Pseudobacteroides sp.: one gene and its partner. The protein of the gene in region 1 binds, or shares a complex with, the protein of each later gene. Links are inferred from orthologs where the notes say so. Each region holds a gene or a part of one and is shown in the gene's direction. Other genes may lie near its edges. The genes, in order: nusB and rpsJ.

The links.
Region 2: the proteins of nusB (region 1) and rpsJ are in contact, whole or in part, in a solved structure (PDB 3D3B), measured with the Escherichia coli proteins. The link is inferred for Pseudobacteroides sp. from one-to-one orthologs.

Annotation. Positions count from the first base shown.
Region 1 is NZ_DATCTU010000081.1:188,161-197,694, reverse strand. Bases 2,613-5,359 are described here. They hold nusB (transcription antitermination factor NusB), read left to right. Parts: upstream 2,613-3,646; coding sequence 3,647-4,072; downstream 4,073-5,359. Other genes in these bases: xseA (exodeoxyribonuclease VII large subunit), read left to right, coding at 4,144-5,334; VIO64_RS12520 (DUF2273 domain-containing protein), read left to right, coding at 3,319-3,549; amaP (alkaline shock response membrane anchor protein AmaP), read left to right, coding at 2,747-3,301; VIO64_RS12530 (Asp23/Gls24 family envelope stress response protein), read left to right, coding at 2,613-2,629. Also shown: spoIIIAF (stage III sporulation protein AF), read left to right, coding at 1-678; VIO64_RS12540 (stage III sporulation protein AG), read left to right, coding at 707-1,321; VIO64_RS12535 (SpoIIIAH-like family protein), read left to right, coding at 1,450-2,130; more of VIO64_RS12530, read left to right, coding at 2,234-2,612; xseB (exodeoxyribonuclease VII small subunit), read left to right, coding at 5,400-5,624; VIO64_RS12500 (farnesyl diphosphate synthase), read left to right, coding at 5,644-6,534; dxs (1-deoxy-D-xylulose-5-phosphate synthase), read left to right, coding at 6,667-8,535; VIO64_RS12490 (PilZ domain-containing protein), read left to right, coding at 8,581-9,249; VIO64_RS12485 (TlyA family RNA methyltransferase), read left to right, coding at 9,269-9,534. UniProt on the Escherichia coli protein: Part of the processive rRNA transcription and antitermination complex (rrnTAC). The complex forms an RNA-chaperone ring around the RNA exit tunnel of RNA polymerase (RNAP).
Region 2 is NZ_DATCTU010000041.1:30,922-38,004, reverse strand. Bases 276-3,195 are described here. They hold rpsJ (30S ribosomal protein S10), read left to right. Parts: upstream 276-1,539; coding sequence 1,540-1,851; downstream 1,852-3,195. Other genes in these bases: rplD (50S ribosomal protein L4), read left to right, coding at 2,586-3,195; rplC (50S ribosomal protein L3), read left to right, coding at 1,924-2,556; VIO64_RS07395 (glycosyltransferase family 39 protein), read left to right, coding at 276-1,218. Also shown: more of VIO64_RS07395, read left to right, coding at 253-275; more of rplD, read left to right, coding at 3,196-3,209; rplB (50S ribosomal protein L2), read left to right, coding at 3,767-4,600; rpsS (30S ribosomal protein S19), read left to right, coding at 4,665-4,949; rplV (50S ribosomal protein L22), read left to right, coding at 5,094-5,471; rpsC (30S ribosomal protein S3), read left to right, coding at 5,491-6,153; rplP (50S ribosomal protein L16), read left to right, coding at 6,153-6,590; rpmC (50S ribosomal protein L29), read left to right, coding at 6,580-6,783; rpsQ (30S ribosomal protein S17), read left to right, coding at 6,809-7,066. UniProt on the Escherichia coli protein: Involved in the binding of tRNA to the ribosomes. Part of the processive rRNA transcription and antitermination complex (rrnTAC). The complex forms an RNA-chaperone ring around the RNA exit tunnel of RNA polymerase (RNAP).

The DNA of each region.
Region 1 (9,534 bases):
TTTATTGTTCTATTGGAGATACTCGTTCCTTCAGGCAAAATGAAGAAGTACATAAATCTCATTTCGGGTTTTCTTATCATGATCACCCTTATAACTCCTTTTTTGAAGTTTATCCAAAAGGAACAAGACTTAAAAGGTCTGGAGTTTTCGGAGACTGTAAACATTAACAAGATAGATATTGATCAAAAGAGTAAATTACTTAGTAAAAATCAATCAAAGCAAATAATTGAGGTGTATAGACAAAAAATTATAACCCAGTTGGAGAGTTATATAAAACAAAATGAAGAGATAGAATCTGTCAAGGCAGATGTGACAGTTGATGAAGACTCGAGCTCGGAAAAATATGGAGAGATTAAAAGAGTATACATGAGTCTCAATTTAAAAAAAAGCCGAGAGGAAAGCAATACTGAAATAAAGATGATACCAAAGGTAGAAAAAATCCAAGTTGGCCCTGGAAGTGGGATTTGGATAAGCAATGCCCATCAGATTAGCAAGAGCAAAACAGAATATGAAAACAATGTGGAAAGCCAGAGTGTAGACAGCAAGAATATTGAAGGCAGTAAAATAGACAATAGGCTTAATGCCCAATTGAAAAAGAAAATAAATGAGCTTTTGGGGGTGGAAGAAGAAAACATTATAATAACATGTGGCAGCGAAGGAACAAAAGCCCAAAGATAATTTACAAAAGGATGAATGGGAGAAGAGTATGATAGGGATTAAAGAATTATTGGAAAAGCTGTTTCAAAATAAAAACAAAAAGAAAATAATAGAAAACTCAGTAATAGTTATTATAATAGGAATAATTGCCATAGTGGCAGGAGGATCACTGTTCAAAAAGAGTGAAACTAAAAAAGAATCGCTAAATGAGACCACTATTAAAACCCAGGCGGCATCTGCAAAGGTAGAGCCATCAGAAAATGACTTTAATGAAAAGAAGCTTGAAGAGCTGCTAATGAAGGTAAAGGGAGCAGGAAAGGTGCATGTGATGGTGACATATGTATCAGGAAAAGAGATCGTACCAGCATATGACAAAAAGAGGAATGAAAGTGACACCCAGGAAAAAGATTCAGGTGGAGGGGTAAGAAGCATAAAGCAAAACGACAATGAAGACAAATTGGCTTATGAAGAAAGCCAGGGTAACAGTAAAAAACCTATAGTTTTAAAGGAATTGCTTCCTGAAGTCAAAGGTGTAGTGGTGATTGCAGATGGTGCCTCAGACCCGGAGGTTAAGGAAAGACTTGTAAGAGCAGTACAGGTTCTTTTGGATGTTCCTGTTCACAGGGTTGAGGTGCTAGAAAGCGGAGCTGGTTATGCTAAGTAATGATTGAAAAAAATAATGATTAAATAATTTTTTATTATAAATTTGTTCGTATATGAATATAAATTAGATGACAAGTATAAATGAGACATGAATATGTTAATTAAAAATATTTAAAAGGGGGATTTAGTATGATGGTATTTAAAAGAAAACAAATTGTTGTACTATCTTTAGTTTTAATGTTGGTGGTTGCAGGATATCTTCAGTACAGTTATAAAAAAGGCAGTACCTCGGTAAATAACGATAATTCAAGACTTGGCGAAGCTGTTTACGTCGATAGCGATTATACTGTTTCAGCTGATGATAAAGAAGCAGATAACAATAAGGATAAAAAAGAAGACAGCAAGGATGTAAAAAACAAAGATGAGAGCAAAGATAAATTAAACGATAAGGATAAAACAAAAGGTAGTGATACATCTGACAGAAAGACAAGTGAAAATTTGGATGCTTCAAAAGAGGCAAATGACTTTTTTGCACAGGCAAAGCTTGATAAGGAAGTGAGCAGGGGCAAAAGTGATGAAACATTAAAAGCTATAGCGCAAGATCCTGCATCATCAAAAGATGTTAGAAATAAAGCTTTAGAGAAAGCAACCAGGATGGCGGAAAATTCCGATAGAGAAATGAGAATTGAAAATCTGATAAAGAAAAATGGAATTAGTGATGCAATAGCTTTCTTTGCAGATGACGGCAGTGTAGACATTGTGGTCAAAGCACCAAACCTTTCATCAGCTCAGACAGCACAGATATATGATGTTGTGTCAAGACAAGCAAACTTGGAAATAGATAAAATAAGAATAAAAAATATATTTTAGGCATTGATCCTCCTAATATTGCTAATACTTATATATAATGATATAATTAACTCCTGACAAAGAGTGTTTAAGTGTTACATTCTCCGGACGGGGAGGGTTTTTAATGGAGGAAATCAATCATGAGCTTTTAAGTGATCTAGGTACAGTCAAGGTCACTGATGAGGTTGTTGCCATAATTGCAGGGATTGCAGCTATGGAAGTACCGGGTGTTGCGGGGATGAGCGGCGGCATTGCGGGAGAAATTGTTGAAATGTTAGGAAGAAAGAGCCTCTCGAAGGGTGTCAAGGTTGAAGTTGGAGAAAAACAGGCAGCAATAGATCTATATATAATTATTGACTACGGCTGCAGGATACCTGATGTGTCATGGGATATACAAGAAAGAGTAAAGAAAACAGTAGAGACAATGACAGGGTTAAATGTAGTTGAAGTTAATATTCATATACAGGGTGTCAATTTTGATACCGAAAATAAAAATGGCACCATAAATGAAACAAAATAACTCAGATGTAATAATAACCCCATTTAGGGTTTATTTTTTTAAAGATTTAAACTATAATGAAATATATATAAAAACTACCATTGTCATAATACCCATAACAAAAGAGGAGGCAAAAGTATGAACAGTACATTAAAACGGGCTATATTAGGTGTGTATTTTGTATTTATTATTATTTTTACAATGGCAATTATGCTATTAATAGTTATGCCTGACTCCTTTGAAAGCATTTCAACATATATATCCTCCAACCTTCTTGGTAATAATATATTCCAGTTTGTTGTGTTTTTCGGAGGGTTGGCCATCCTTGCAATAACCGTTATACTGTTGTTATCAGGCACAAGCGATGATACAGATAAAAGAACTGTTAGCAAGAAAACCGAAATAGGGGAGATTAAGGTTTCATTAAATTCTATCGAAAGTATTGCACTTGCTGCCACAAAAAGGCTTTCCGGTATCAAGGAAGCTAAGGCTCATGTATATAAAGGCGTGGAAGGTGTTACTGTCATAATAAAAGCTATTGTATTGGCTGATGTTAACATACCCATCCTCTCTGAGGATATACAGGTCAAGGTTAAAAAAACCATAGAAGACACATCCGGCATAAGGGTACTTGAGGTAAAGGTGGTAGTTGACAATATATTTGTTGGATATAATAAAAATAGGGTGGAATAACCTTGGAGGCTGACTATATGAATAAGGACACAATATACAGTTTTTATAAATCTCACAAAGGTGAAGTAAATGGGGCAATAATAGGGCTTTTAATTGCAATTTCTGTTCTTATGATTGGGTTGTTAAAGTTTATTTTTATTGTAATTTGTATGGCAGTGGGGTATTATATTGGTAAGGTTATTAGTGTTGACAAAGATTATTTGAGAAAGCTCCTGGACAAGATTTTTCCACCAGGGACTATAAGATGATGATTTGGCTAAACTATTTAACGAATTTAAATAAAAAGCTTATCTACTTAAGGTTAATAATTTGGCATACGTAAAGCTTGTTTGGAGGTAATATTTAATGGGACGTAGAGCAGCCCGCGAAACTGCAATGAAGCTCTTATACCAGTTGGAAATACAGAGGGATGATAAAGAGCAGCAGATACAGTACGTTTTGGAAGAAGAGAAATTAACTGATAATGACAAGGTATATGTTAACCAAGTCCTAGATGGTGTCCATAGTAAGATTCAGGAGATTGACGAGCTTATAGAAAAGCATGCTAAGGGCTGGAAAATTAATAGAATTTCAAAGGTTGACTTATCAATATTAAGGCTAAGTATTTACGAAGTATGCTTTAGGGAAGATATACCCTTTAATGTTTCCATAAATGAAGCTGTAGAATTGGCAAAGAAATACAGCACAGAGGATGCAGGCTCATTTGTTAACGGTATCCTAGGCAAAGTATCCAAGACATTTCCTGTACCCGTAGATGGATCTAATGAATAGTATATTTTAAAGTATATTAACACACATACCATATTCTTAGGTAGTGTGTTAATTTGCAGTATGGAGGTTTTATGCGTCAGATTCTCACGGTTTCTGAGATTAATAGGTATTTAAAAAATATAATAACTAAAGACATATTACTCTCCGGATTTTTGGTCAGGGGGGAGATTTCCAACTATAAGAACCACTATTCAGGGCATATGTATTTCACATTAAAGGATGAAACCAGCCTTATAAAGTGTGTTATGTTCAGAACCTACAACAGTGAATTGAAATTTAATCCCGAAAATGGTATGAGGGTAATCATAGGAGGCTATATTTCGGTTTTTGAAAGAGATGGGCAGTACCAGCTCTATGTTGAGTCCATGCAGCCTGATGGAATCGGAGCCCTTCATCTTGCCTTTGAACAGCTAAAGCAAAAGCTTGAGAGGGAAGGCCTTTTTGATCACATATATAAAAAGCCGCTGCCGCTTTTGCCGAGGGCTGTTGGGGTTGTTACATCATCAACAGGTGCAGTGCTGCGGGATATAATAAACATAATAGGCAGAAGATACCCGAATATTAATATAAAGGTATGCCCTGTTGCGGTCCAGGGGGAAGGTGCGGCAAAACAAATTTCCAGGGCAATTGACAGGTTTAATAAGCTTTGCTGTGTGGATGTTTTAATATTGGCCCGCGGCGGCGGATCTCTAGAGGAATTATGGGCATTTAACGAGGAAATTGTTGCAAGAAGCATATTCAAATCTGAAATACCTGTTGTTTCCGCTATTGGGCACGAAACAGATTATACCATATCGGACTTTGTTGCAGATTTGAGGGCCCCTACACCTTCAGCTGCTGCAGAAATAGTAGTTCCTGAAAAGGTTGCACTGAAAAACGGTTTGAATAATCTGATATACAGGTTGGCAAGCTCATTAAACAAGAATCTTGTTGTTCAAAAAAGCAGGCTTCTGCGTCTTACTGAAAGTGCTGCATTTAAGCAGCCATTTGACAGGGTATATCAGGAAAGAATGAGATTGGATATTCTTCAAAAGAGTCTTATAAGAGCCTTACAAATGAACTTCTCAACATATAAAACCAGATTTGCGGTATTAGCTGGAAAGCTTGATGCATTAAGTCCACTTACAATTATGGCAAGAGGCTACAGCATTGTTAAGGACAAAGAAAGTGGAAAAGTAATACAGTCGGTAAATGATGTTTACAATGGGACAGAATTGGAAATAAACTTAAGAGATGGTACAGTGGGTTGTATTGTAAAATAAGGGATTGATCAAGATTATAGGAAGTTATTTTCTAGTCATTATTGAGGAAGGGGATTAATCGGAGTATGGAAGGTAAGAGCTATGAAGAAGCCATATTAGAGCTGGAGGCAATAGTAAGAATGCTTGAAAGGGGAGAGCTTTCTCTTGAAGAATCCCTTGAAGCTTTTCAGAATGGTATAGAGTTAACCAAACATTGTAATAAAAAGCTGGATGAGATGGAAAAGAAGATAACTATTCTTTTGGAGAATGAAAAGGGCGAAATAACAGAAAAAGACTTTTTGGTTGAATAAATTTTGGAGGAGCAGGACAATGGAGTTTAATAAAAGGTATGAGCTTTATCTTGATTATATAAATGAAGCACTAGAGAAGGTTTTAGTAGTAATGAATACACCGGAAAAAACGTGTTATGAAGCTATGAGGTACAGCTTAATGGCTGGGGGAAAAAGAATTAGGCCAGTACTGTCATTAGCAGTGTGCGATCTCTTCAAAAAAGACTTCAGTGAAGTAATTTCATTTGCCTGTGCCATTGAAATGATTCATACATACTCACTTATTCATGATGATCTTCCTTCCATGGATAACGACGATTACAGAAGGGGAATGCTTACAAACCATAAGGTATATGGCGAAGGTTTGGCAATTCTTGCAGGAGATGCCCTTCTTAATTATGCCTTTGAGGTGATGATAGAAGATATCTTAAAAAGTACTCATAACATGCTTATGAGGGTAAAGGCCATGGGGTTTATTGCAAAATCATCAGGTGTTAAAGGAATGATCGGTGGACAGGTAGTGGATCTCCAGTCTGAAGGTAAAAAGGTTCCGCTGGAAACCCTTTCTTATATGCATAAATGCAAGACCGGTGCCATGATAAAGGCTCCTGTTGTTTCATCTGCAATTATTTGCGGAGCTGACGATTCTCAAATATCAAGCCTTTCAACCTTTGCAGAAAAAATTGGTATGGCTTTCCAGATCAAGGATGATATCCTTGATGTTGAAGGTGATCTGTCTACTTTAGGTAAAAACAGCGGTAGTGATGTTTCCAATGACAAAACTACCTATACTACTGCATATGGTTTGGACGGTGCAAAGAAAATTCTGGAAGATGTAACAAATGAAGCTGTAGGTGCGATTGATTGTTTCGGTACAGAGGCTGAATTCCTCAAGGACATTGCTCTTTACATTGCAAAAAGGATTAATTAAACCTAATAGTTTTCTTAATCATTAATGAGCATAATGCCGATAATTTATTGAGCGATGAATACTTTTGTGCTATAATTTTTACTTAATGGTAATTTATATAGAAAAGATAAACCGAAAGAGAGATGAAGGTTTTTGGGTGGTATTTTAAATGATATATGCTCACCGGATGACATAAAGAAGCTTTCAATAAATGAGCTTGAAGAACTTGCCGCAGAAATCAGGGCGTTTCTAATAGATAATGTGTCAAAAACAGGAGGACATCTGGCTTCAAACCTTGGGGTTGTAGAGTTGACACTAGCTCTCCACAGTGTGTTTAACACTCCTGATGACAAAATAATATGGGACGTAGGTCACCAATCATACGTACATAAGATTATTACGGGCAGAAAGGACAAGTTTGGCACATTAAGACAGTTGGACGGCATATCGGGCTTTCCTAAAGTCGATGAATCCGAACATGACAGCTTTAATACAGGACACAGCAGTACCTCTATTTCAGCAGCTTTAGGCATAGCAAAGGCCAGGGACATCAAGAAGGAGAAGTATTCGGTTATAGCAGTTATCGGTGATGGTGCATTGACCGGAGGGATGGCATTTGAAGCATTAAATGATGCCGGAAGGTCTCCCAATAATCTTATTGTTATACTCAATGACAATGAGATGTCCATATCAAAGAATGTAGGAGGACTTTCAAAGTATTTAAGTAAAATTAGAACAGAACCCTTTTATTTTAAGGTAAAAGAGGATTTGGATATCATATTAAGCAAAATCCCTGCTATAGGCAAAAGTGCTGCCAAGGCTTTAGGCCGGGTTAAGGGATCTGTAAAATACATGATTATGCCGGGCATATTCTTTGAGGAGCTAGGCTTTAAGTATTTTGGCCCTATAGATGGCCATGACCTTGCGGAGCTTAATAAGGTACTGTCACGGGCTAAAACTATGAAAGGTCCTATTTTGCTCCATGTGTGCACCCAGAAAGGAAAGGGTTATACCTTTGCAGAAGAAAGTCCGCATCTTTATCATGGAATATCACCATTTGAAATTGAAACAGGAGAAGTGCTTTCAACCGGAGGTCCTTCATATTCTAATATATTCGGAAATGAGCTTATAAACCTTGCTCAAAATGATGAGAAGATTGTCGCCATAACTGCAGCCATGCCTAACGGTACCGGACTTGAACAGTTCTCTAAGAAATTCAATGACAGGTTCTTTGATGTGGGAATAGCTGAGCAGCATGCGGTTACTTTTGCAGCAGGTCTGGCAAGGAACGGCCTCAAACCTGTTTTTGCGGTGTATTCTTCTTTTTTACAGCGTTCATATGATCAGTTGCTTCATGATGTTGCCCTGCAGAATCTTCATGTTGTTTTTGGAGTAGACAGGGCAGGAATTGTAGGCGACGACGGAGAAACTCACCAGGGATTGTATGATCTGTCATTTTTAAGCCATATCCCCAATTTTACGGTGATGGCACCATGTGATTATGAAGAAATGAGAAAAATGCTTAAGTTTGCATTTTGTGAGCATAATGGCCCTGTTGCCATAAGGTATCCAAGGGGTAAAGGACAGGAGTGTCTCTTGGAGGGTGATGAAGTCAAGCTAGGCCAAGGCCTTCTCTGTAAGGAAGGAAATGATCTGACCTTCCTATCCATAGGGACAATGTTTGAAACAGCACTAAAAGTTACAGAGGAGCTTACAAAGCTTGGAGTTTCTGTTGAGCTTATTAATGCCAGGTTTGTGAAGCCTTTGGATGTTAAGCTTATTGTCAATTCAGTCATGAAAACAAAAAGAATGATTACATTAGAAGACAACACAATAACCGGAGGGTTTGGCAGCAGCGTCCTGGAGATGATAAATCAAAGAGGAATCAATGTCAAATCAAGGCTCTTTGGTTTTCCGGATCAACCTATCATCCATGGCTCTAAAAACGAGCTTTTTAAAAAATACAAACTTGATGCAGACTCCTTGGTTGGAGAAGTTCTTAAAATGTTTAAAAAGAAGTAAATTCACCACAATATAAGGATAACAGTATAAAAAGGAGGAGCTATCTTGGATGTATCACAGGTAATGGCTTTATTACGACCAGGACTTTTTGTAAGGGTGCAGACAAGCCAGAACAATTCCTGGTCTATGAATACATTTTTAAGAGTGAATAGGGATTCTCTTATCATGCCCGTTACTCAAGATTTGCTGGCTTCCTCGGTTTTGATAAATGATTTTGTAAAATGCAAATTTAATATGGGTAAGAGTATAATAACCCTGACTTGCATGGTGGAAGATATATCCTTAGCTCTTCCTCAAACAATAAAATTAAAGGCAATAAAGATAGATGTGTTTCAGGATATGAGAGAATCGGCCAGATACGATGCAAGTTATTTTTGCAAGATTATAGGAATTGATGAGAATTTTGAATATATCGGAATAATAAATGATTTAAGCGAGTCCGGGACTGCTATAATATGCAAGGATCAAATAAATATGAATGCCAACATAAGACTTGTGTTTACAGCTTTTGGTTCCATGAATTTCAGTGGTTTCGCACAAATAGCAAGAAATAAAAAAACTTTGGACTACAAAATAGAATATGGGCTAAAGTTTTTTAACCTTACTGAGGATGAAAAACAGCAGATTCTTGTAATAATAAAGCAAGAAAAAATAAAGATGGAGAGCAACTTTGCAAGGTTTTGCTCAAATTATGGGTTGAGTGCCATCTACTAGGATGTTTGGAGGAAGTAGTTTGGAAAAGGAAAGACTTGATATACTATTAGTTAAAAAAGGATTCTTTGAAAGTAGAGAAAAAGCACGAAGCACTATTATGGCAGGTCTTGTTTTTGTAAATAAAAATAAGGAAGATAAGCCAGGCTCAAAATTTGATATAGAGTCACAAATTGAAATAAAAAATAATGCTGTGCCTTATGTAAGCAGGGGAGGCCTTAAGCTTGAGAAAGCATTGAAATTTTTCAATGTCAGCCTTGTCGGTGCCAAAGCTATTGATATCGGTGC
Region 2 (7,083 bases), on another replicon or contig:
GGCAGAAACCGATCGTATAGCTAAGGAATTCTTAAATGGCAATTTTTCTGCACTACAGCCTGGTGCATACTTGCATTCATATCCCCATAACATAGGGATAACTCTGTATCTTTCAGTGGTATATTCAATTTTTTCAAGTAATTTGTTTGTGCCTAGAATAATGAATATATTATTTACAACACTTATTTCCTTGCTTATTTACTTAATATACCATGAGTTGAAAAGTAAAAAAAATAAAAAAAGCATTATGGAATTCTAATTATTGCAAGCTTCTTTCCACCTGCTATATGTATGAATAATTTAGTTTACAATGATATAGTTTCATGTTTTTTCTTTCTAGTTAGTGTTTATTTTGCAATTAAATATGTAAAAAAACATACTATAAAATATGCATTGTTATCCTCTATATGCCTTAGTATAGGGAACTTTTTAAGATCAGTTGGAATTATATTTCTTTTGGCAATTATAATATATATAATTATAAGCCGGTTGAACTTAAGAAAAATAATTCATTTTATATTGCTTGCTGTTGTAATAATTAATATACCATTTAATGCAACCAGCTTTATTCTGCAAAAAAAGGGGGTAATCAAGGAACCTCTTGGAATCAGCTCTGCACCAGCATTAATGTGGGTCAATATGAGTATAGGGAAAGACACATTTGGATACTGGGACGGTGGCGAAAGCTACAAAATCTACTTGAGTGATTGTAAGGGCAACAAGGAAGCCAGTGAAAAGGTATTTAAGGAAAAAATAAAACAAAAAGTAAAGGAAATGGGCATATTAGGCTTTACTGAAATGTATTTTAAGAAATCCTTGTGGTTATGGACTGAGGGAACATATCAATGTTTGTATTACGGTATGAGCCACACACAGCCAGGTGGATATTCCTATGAAATACCTGTATCAAAATTCTTTGTAGAAAATCTAAAAAGGCGTGAATATATAAATTGGATACTATATGCAACTAACTACTTAATTAATATAGTTATTCTTATTGCTTTAATAATGTCAATAAGAAAGAACAAGTATAAGTTTTCATTATTTGTAATTATTATTCTCGGATTTATAGGATTTTATCTTTTATGGGAAACCAAACCCAGATATATATATTTATGCTACCCGTATTTAATCCTTTTATCGTATGCAAGTCTACGAAAAGTATTTTCTTGTTTTGAAAGTATTGTAAAGAATAAATTTAGTGAAAAATTTAATTAAAAAAGCCTTGCATAATGAGCAATATTATAGTAAAATATTAAACGTTGTGACATGACATACGATGAAACTGGAGATTGCTGCTCATGAAGCAGGTAACTTCAGCGGAGAATGTCCGATTCATGAAACCGGGCGACAAGTCACTGTACATTTTGCAAATAGCAGTTTTGTGTTTGTGTATTGGAGTACAGCCCAGGTTATATTGCCTAATAGGCCTTATAATTTCTGGGTTTTTATATGTAAAGGTATGAAACACCCGGCATAGTGTACAGATTAATGCTTGTTGTAAGTAACAAATTGAGTATTTAAAAGGAGGCTTTTGTAATGGCAAACAAGCAAAAAATAAGAATTCGTCTAAAAGCATTCGACTATCAGGTTCTTGATCAATCAGCTGAAAAAATAGTTGATACTGCTAAAAGAACTGGAGCGAAAGTATCTGGACCGGTGCCACTACCGACAGAAAAAGAAATAATTACTATATTGAGGGCTCCACATAAGTATAAGGATTCCCGTGAGCAGTTCGAAATGAGAACTCATAAAAGATTGATTGACATATTACTGCCAACTCCAAAAACAGTAGATGCACTTATGAGATTGGACTTACCGGCAGGAGTTGATATAGAAATAAAGCTGTAATAATAGCTTTTAGTCAATAAGGTCAAGTTCGTACATGATAAGTATGAACCAATAACCACAGGAGGGAAGAAAATGAAAAAGGCAATACTAGGTATTAAATTAGGTATGACACAGATCTTTAATGAAGAAGGATTGCTTATCCCGGTAACAGTTATTCAAGCTGGACCATGTGCTGTTGTTCAAAAGAAGACAGTAGACAATGATGGATATGATGCTTTAAAAATAGGATTTGTTGATGTCAGCGAAAAGAAATTGAACAAACCTGAAAAAGGTCAGTTCAGCAAAGTAAAAGTAGCTACTAAAAAATATCTTAGGGAAATAAAAGTACCTGATATGCAAAATTACGAAATCGGTCAGGAAATAAAAGTGAGCGATATGTTCGAAAATGGAGTTCGTGTTGATATATCCGGTATATCAAAGGGTAAAGGCTTCCAAGGAACAATTAAAAGATATGGACAAAAGGGTGGTAAAGAAACACACGGTTCCATGTACCACAGAAGAGTTGGTTCTATGAGTGCCAACACCAATCCGGCACGTGTTTTCAAAGGTAAAAAGCTGCCAGGTCACATGGGTGTAGATAAGGTTACTGTTCAGAACCTTGATGTGGTAAGAGTGGATAGTGAAAAGAACCTCCTTCTTGTTAAAGGAGCTGTTCCGGGGCCAAAAGGCGGATTACTCTACATTAAGGAAACTGTTAAGGCTTGATAAAATGAACTAGGAAGGGAGGAAATGAAATGCCTAAGGTTGATTTATATAATATGAGTGGTGAAGTTGTAGGAAATATAGAATTGCAGGATTCTGTATTCGGAATTGACCCAAATGTTCAGGTTATGCATATTGCGGTATTAAACCAATTAGCTAACAGGAGACAAGGGACTCAATCTACAAAGACAAAAAGTGAAGTTCGTGGCGGTGGCAAGAAGCCATGGAGACAAAAAGGAACTGGTAGAGCAAGACAGGGAAGTATCCGTTCAGCTCAATGGATAAAGGGTGGTATCGTTCTCGGACCAAAACCCAGAAGCTATAGTTACACAATACCTAAGAAGGTTAAGAGACTCGCATTAAAGTCAGCATTATCTTCAAAGGTTGTTGATAATGATATATTAGTACTTGAAAATCTTGCTGTAGAAGATGGTAAAACAAAGAAAATGGCTTCAATTTTAGATAGCCTCAAGATTGACAAAAGTGCACTTATAGTTTTATCAGATGACAGTGATTTAGTAGCAAGAGCTGCTAGAAACATTCCAGGCGTTAAAACAGCATATGTAAATACAATTAATGTATTTGATCTTTTAAAGTATGAAAAGTGCATAATTACTAAGGAAGCAGTAGCTAAAGTAGAGGAGGTGTACGCATAATGAGAAGTGCTGAGGATATTATTTTAAGACCATATATCACAGAAAAATCCAATGATGGATTGAATGAAGGAAAGTACACCTTTATAGTAGCTCCGGATGCAACAAAGACTGAAGTTAAATACGCTGTAGAAAAGTTGTTCCAGGTTAAGGTTCTCAAGGTTAACACTGCAAACTTTGAAGGAAAAGTTAAGAGAATGGGTGTGCACCAGGGCCCAAGACCTGATTGGAAAAAAGCTGTGGTTAAAATTGACTTAGAGCCTGCAGGACCAAAGGAAAAGTATGTAAGGGTTCCTGAGAAGGTTCAGAAGCTCGATAAAGAAGGAAAACCTGTAGTTGATAAAAAAGGCCAGCCAGTTATGGTTATCAAGAAGGTAAATGGTAAGGTTAAGTACAAGGTTGACGAAAAGGGTAGAGTCATTAGGGAAAAGAAGACATATACACCTGGTTCATACCTTGAAAAGGGCGGCGTAATGAAGACTTCAGGCAAAAAGTATAAAACAAGTATTGAAGAGTTTGGTGTAGGTCAATAACTAATGTTTGATAAGGAGTGAGAAGAGATGGCAGTTAAAAAGTTTAGTCCTACTACTCCGGCAAGAAGGTTCATGACTGTTTCAGCTTTTGATGAAATAACAAAGACAGAACCTGAAAAATCATTGCTAGCTCCATTGCAGAAAAGGGGCGGAAGAAATGCATATGGTAGGATAACAGTTCGTCACATAGGTGGCGGTGCAAAACAAAAGTACAGAATCATTGATTTTAAAAGAGATAAAGATGGTATAAAGGCAAAAGTTGCAGGAATAGAGTATGATCCAAACAGAACAGCAAATATAGCACTTCTTCACTATGTAGATGGTGAAAAGAGATATATTATAGCACCTGTTGGATTAAAAGAAGGAGATACTGTTGAGTCAGGTGAAAACGCAGATATCAAGCCAGGTAATGCACTTAAGCTTGTTAACATGCCGGTTGGTACTTTGATTCACAATATCGAATTAAAGCCTGGTAAAGGCGGACAGCTTGTAAGGGCTGCAGGAAATGTAGCTCAGCTTATGGCTAAAGAAGGGGATTATGCACAAGTAAGACTTCCTTCAGGCGAAGTAAGAATGATAAGAATGAATTGTAAAGCAACTATCGGCCAGGTAAGCAATATCGAGCATGAAAACATATCCATCGGTAAAGCGGGAAGAAAGAGATGGATGGGTGTTAGACCTACAGTACGCGGTGTTGTTATGAACCCTGTTGATCACCCTCACGGTGGTGGAGAAGGTAAATCTCCGATAGGTAGACCAAGTCCGGTAACTCCTTGGGGTAAACCAACTCTCGGTCTTAAAACAAGAAAGAAGAAAAACAAGAGCGATAAGTTCATAGTTAAGAGAAGAAATCAGAAGTAATTGTTTTATAGGTCATTAGGCATAAGTAATTAACAGTTTACTTATGAAGGGAGGATTATAATAAATGAGCAGATCTTTGAAAAAGGGACCATACGTTGATGCCAAGCTTCTTAAAAGAATCGAAGAGATGAATGAAAAGAACGAAAAGAAGGTACTCAAGTCATGGTCAAGAGCTTCAACTATATTTCCACAGATGGTTGGTCATACAATTGCTGTTCATGATGGGAAAAAACACGTTCCAGTGTTTGTATCGGAGGACATGGTTGGTCACAAATTAGGTGAATTTGCTCCAACTAGAACATATAAGGGACATGCAGGAAAAAATGAGAAATCCAGCGGTGGAAGATAAGAGTGCTGTATATATGCAAGATAGCTTTGAAAGGAGGAATTCCGGTTGGAAAGACAGATAAGATCAAAAGATGAACTTCTTAAGGATAAAGAACAACTTCTTGAAACTTACAGTTCTGTTCATAGAAGAAGTAAAAAGCCTGTAATCTTGTCAAAGAGAGAAAGAAAGGCTTTAGGAATTGGAAAAGATGAGGGTAGGGCAGTACTCAAATACGCTCGTATATCATCAAGAAAAGTAAAGATTGTTATTGATTTGATAAAGAATAAGAATCTTGAAGAGGCATACGGTATATTGAGATTTACACCAAAAGCTGCTTCCGGTATATTGATGAAACTTATAAAGTCAGCTGAAGCAAACGCAGTAACAAACAACGGACTTGATAAGGAAGAATTATATGTAGCTGAAGCATATGCAACTCAAGGACCTACTTTGAAAAGAATTATGCCAAGAGCTCAGGGAAGAGCTAACAGAATCAATAAAAGAACAAGTCATATAACTGTAGTGTTAAAGGAAAAAGAATAAGTGAAAAGGAGGTTGAAGAATGGGCCAGAAAGTTAATCCACACGGTTTAAGAATCGGAATAATTAAAGATTGGGATACCAAATGGTATGCAAGTGATAAGGATTTCAGCGATCTTTTAGTAGAAGACGTTAAAATCAGAAAATTCATAAAAGCTAAATTGTACACTTCAGGTGTATCAAGAATAGAAATCGAAAGAGCTGCGAATAAAGTAAAGATAAACGTTAATACTGCTAAGCCAGGTCTCGTAATTGGTAAAGGCGGTACAGGTATTGAGGAACTTAGAAAAGAAGTAGAAAAAATGACCGGAAAAAGTGTTTTAATAAACATCACTGAAATTAAAACACCTGATATGGATGCCCAGTTAGTAGCTGAAAATATTGCTACACAGCTTGAAAAGAGAATCTCATTCAGAAGAGCGATGAAGCAGGCGATGTCAAGAACAATGAAGCTTGGTGCAAAAGGAATAAAAACTTCTGTAGCAGGTCGCTTGGGCGGTGCTGAAATTGCAAGAACTGAACATTATCATGAAGGAACTATTCCACTCCAGACATTGAGAGCAGATATAGACTATGGTTTTGCAGAAGCAAATACAACATATGGAAAAATTGGAGTTAAGGTCTGGATATATAAAGGTGAAGTTCTTCCTGCTGTTAAGAAGAAAGCGGAAGGAGGAGATCGTTAATGTTAATGCCAAAAAGGGTTAAACGTAGAAGAGTTCATAGAGGCAGAATGACTGGTGTAGCAACTAGAGGAATAAAGGTTTCAAATGGTGAGTTTGGTTTACAGGCTCTTGAAGCGGCTTGGATAACAAGCAATCAGATAGAAGCAGCCAGAATAGCTATGACAAGGTATATAAAAAGAGGTGGGCAGGTTTGGATTAAAATATTCCCTGATAAACCTGTAACCAAAAAACCGGCAGAAACACGTATGGGTAGTGGTAAAGGTTCACCGGAATATTGGGTAGCAGTAGTTAAACCTGGAAGAATATTATTCGAAATCGCAGGTGTATCGGAAGAAACAGCAAGAGAAGCGTTAAGACTTGCAATGCATAAGCTTCCGATTAAGTGTAAATTTGTGGCCCGCGATAAGGAAATGGACGGTGAAGCAAATGAAAGCTAGTGATTTGAGAGAAAGAACTCAGGCTGAATTAGAAAAAGAAGAGAAGGATTTAAAAGCAGAACTTTTTAAATTAAGGTTTCAGCTTGCAACTAACCAGCTTGAAAATCCAATGAAGTTAAGGGATGTTAAGAAGTCAATTGCTCGTGTGAAGACAATAATACGTGAAAGGCAATTGAAAGGGACTGATAAATAAAAGACCCTGAAGGGAGGTATATAAATTGGATCAAAGAGCACTTAGAAAGACCAGGATAGGTAAAGTAGTAAGTAACAAGATGGATAAGACCATCGTTGTAGCTATAGAAAACAGCGTAAAGCATCCGCTGTATGGAAAGATCGTTAAGAGAACATACAAATTAAAGGCACACGATGAAAACAACGAGTGCAATATCGGCGATAGAGTAAAGGTAATGGAAACCAGACCTTTAAGCAGGGAAAAAAGGTGGAGGCTTGTTGAAGTTATCGAGAAGGCACAGTAAGTCAATGGGAAGGAGGT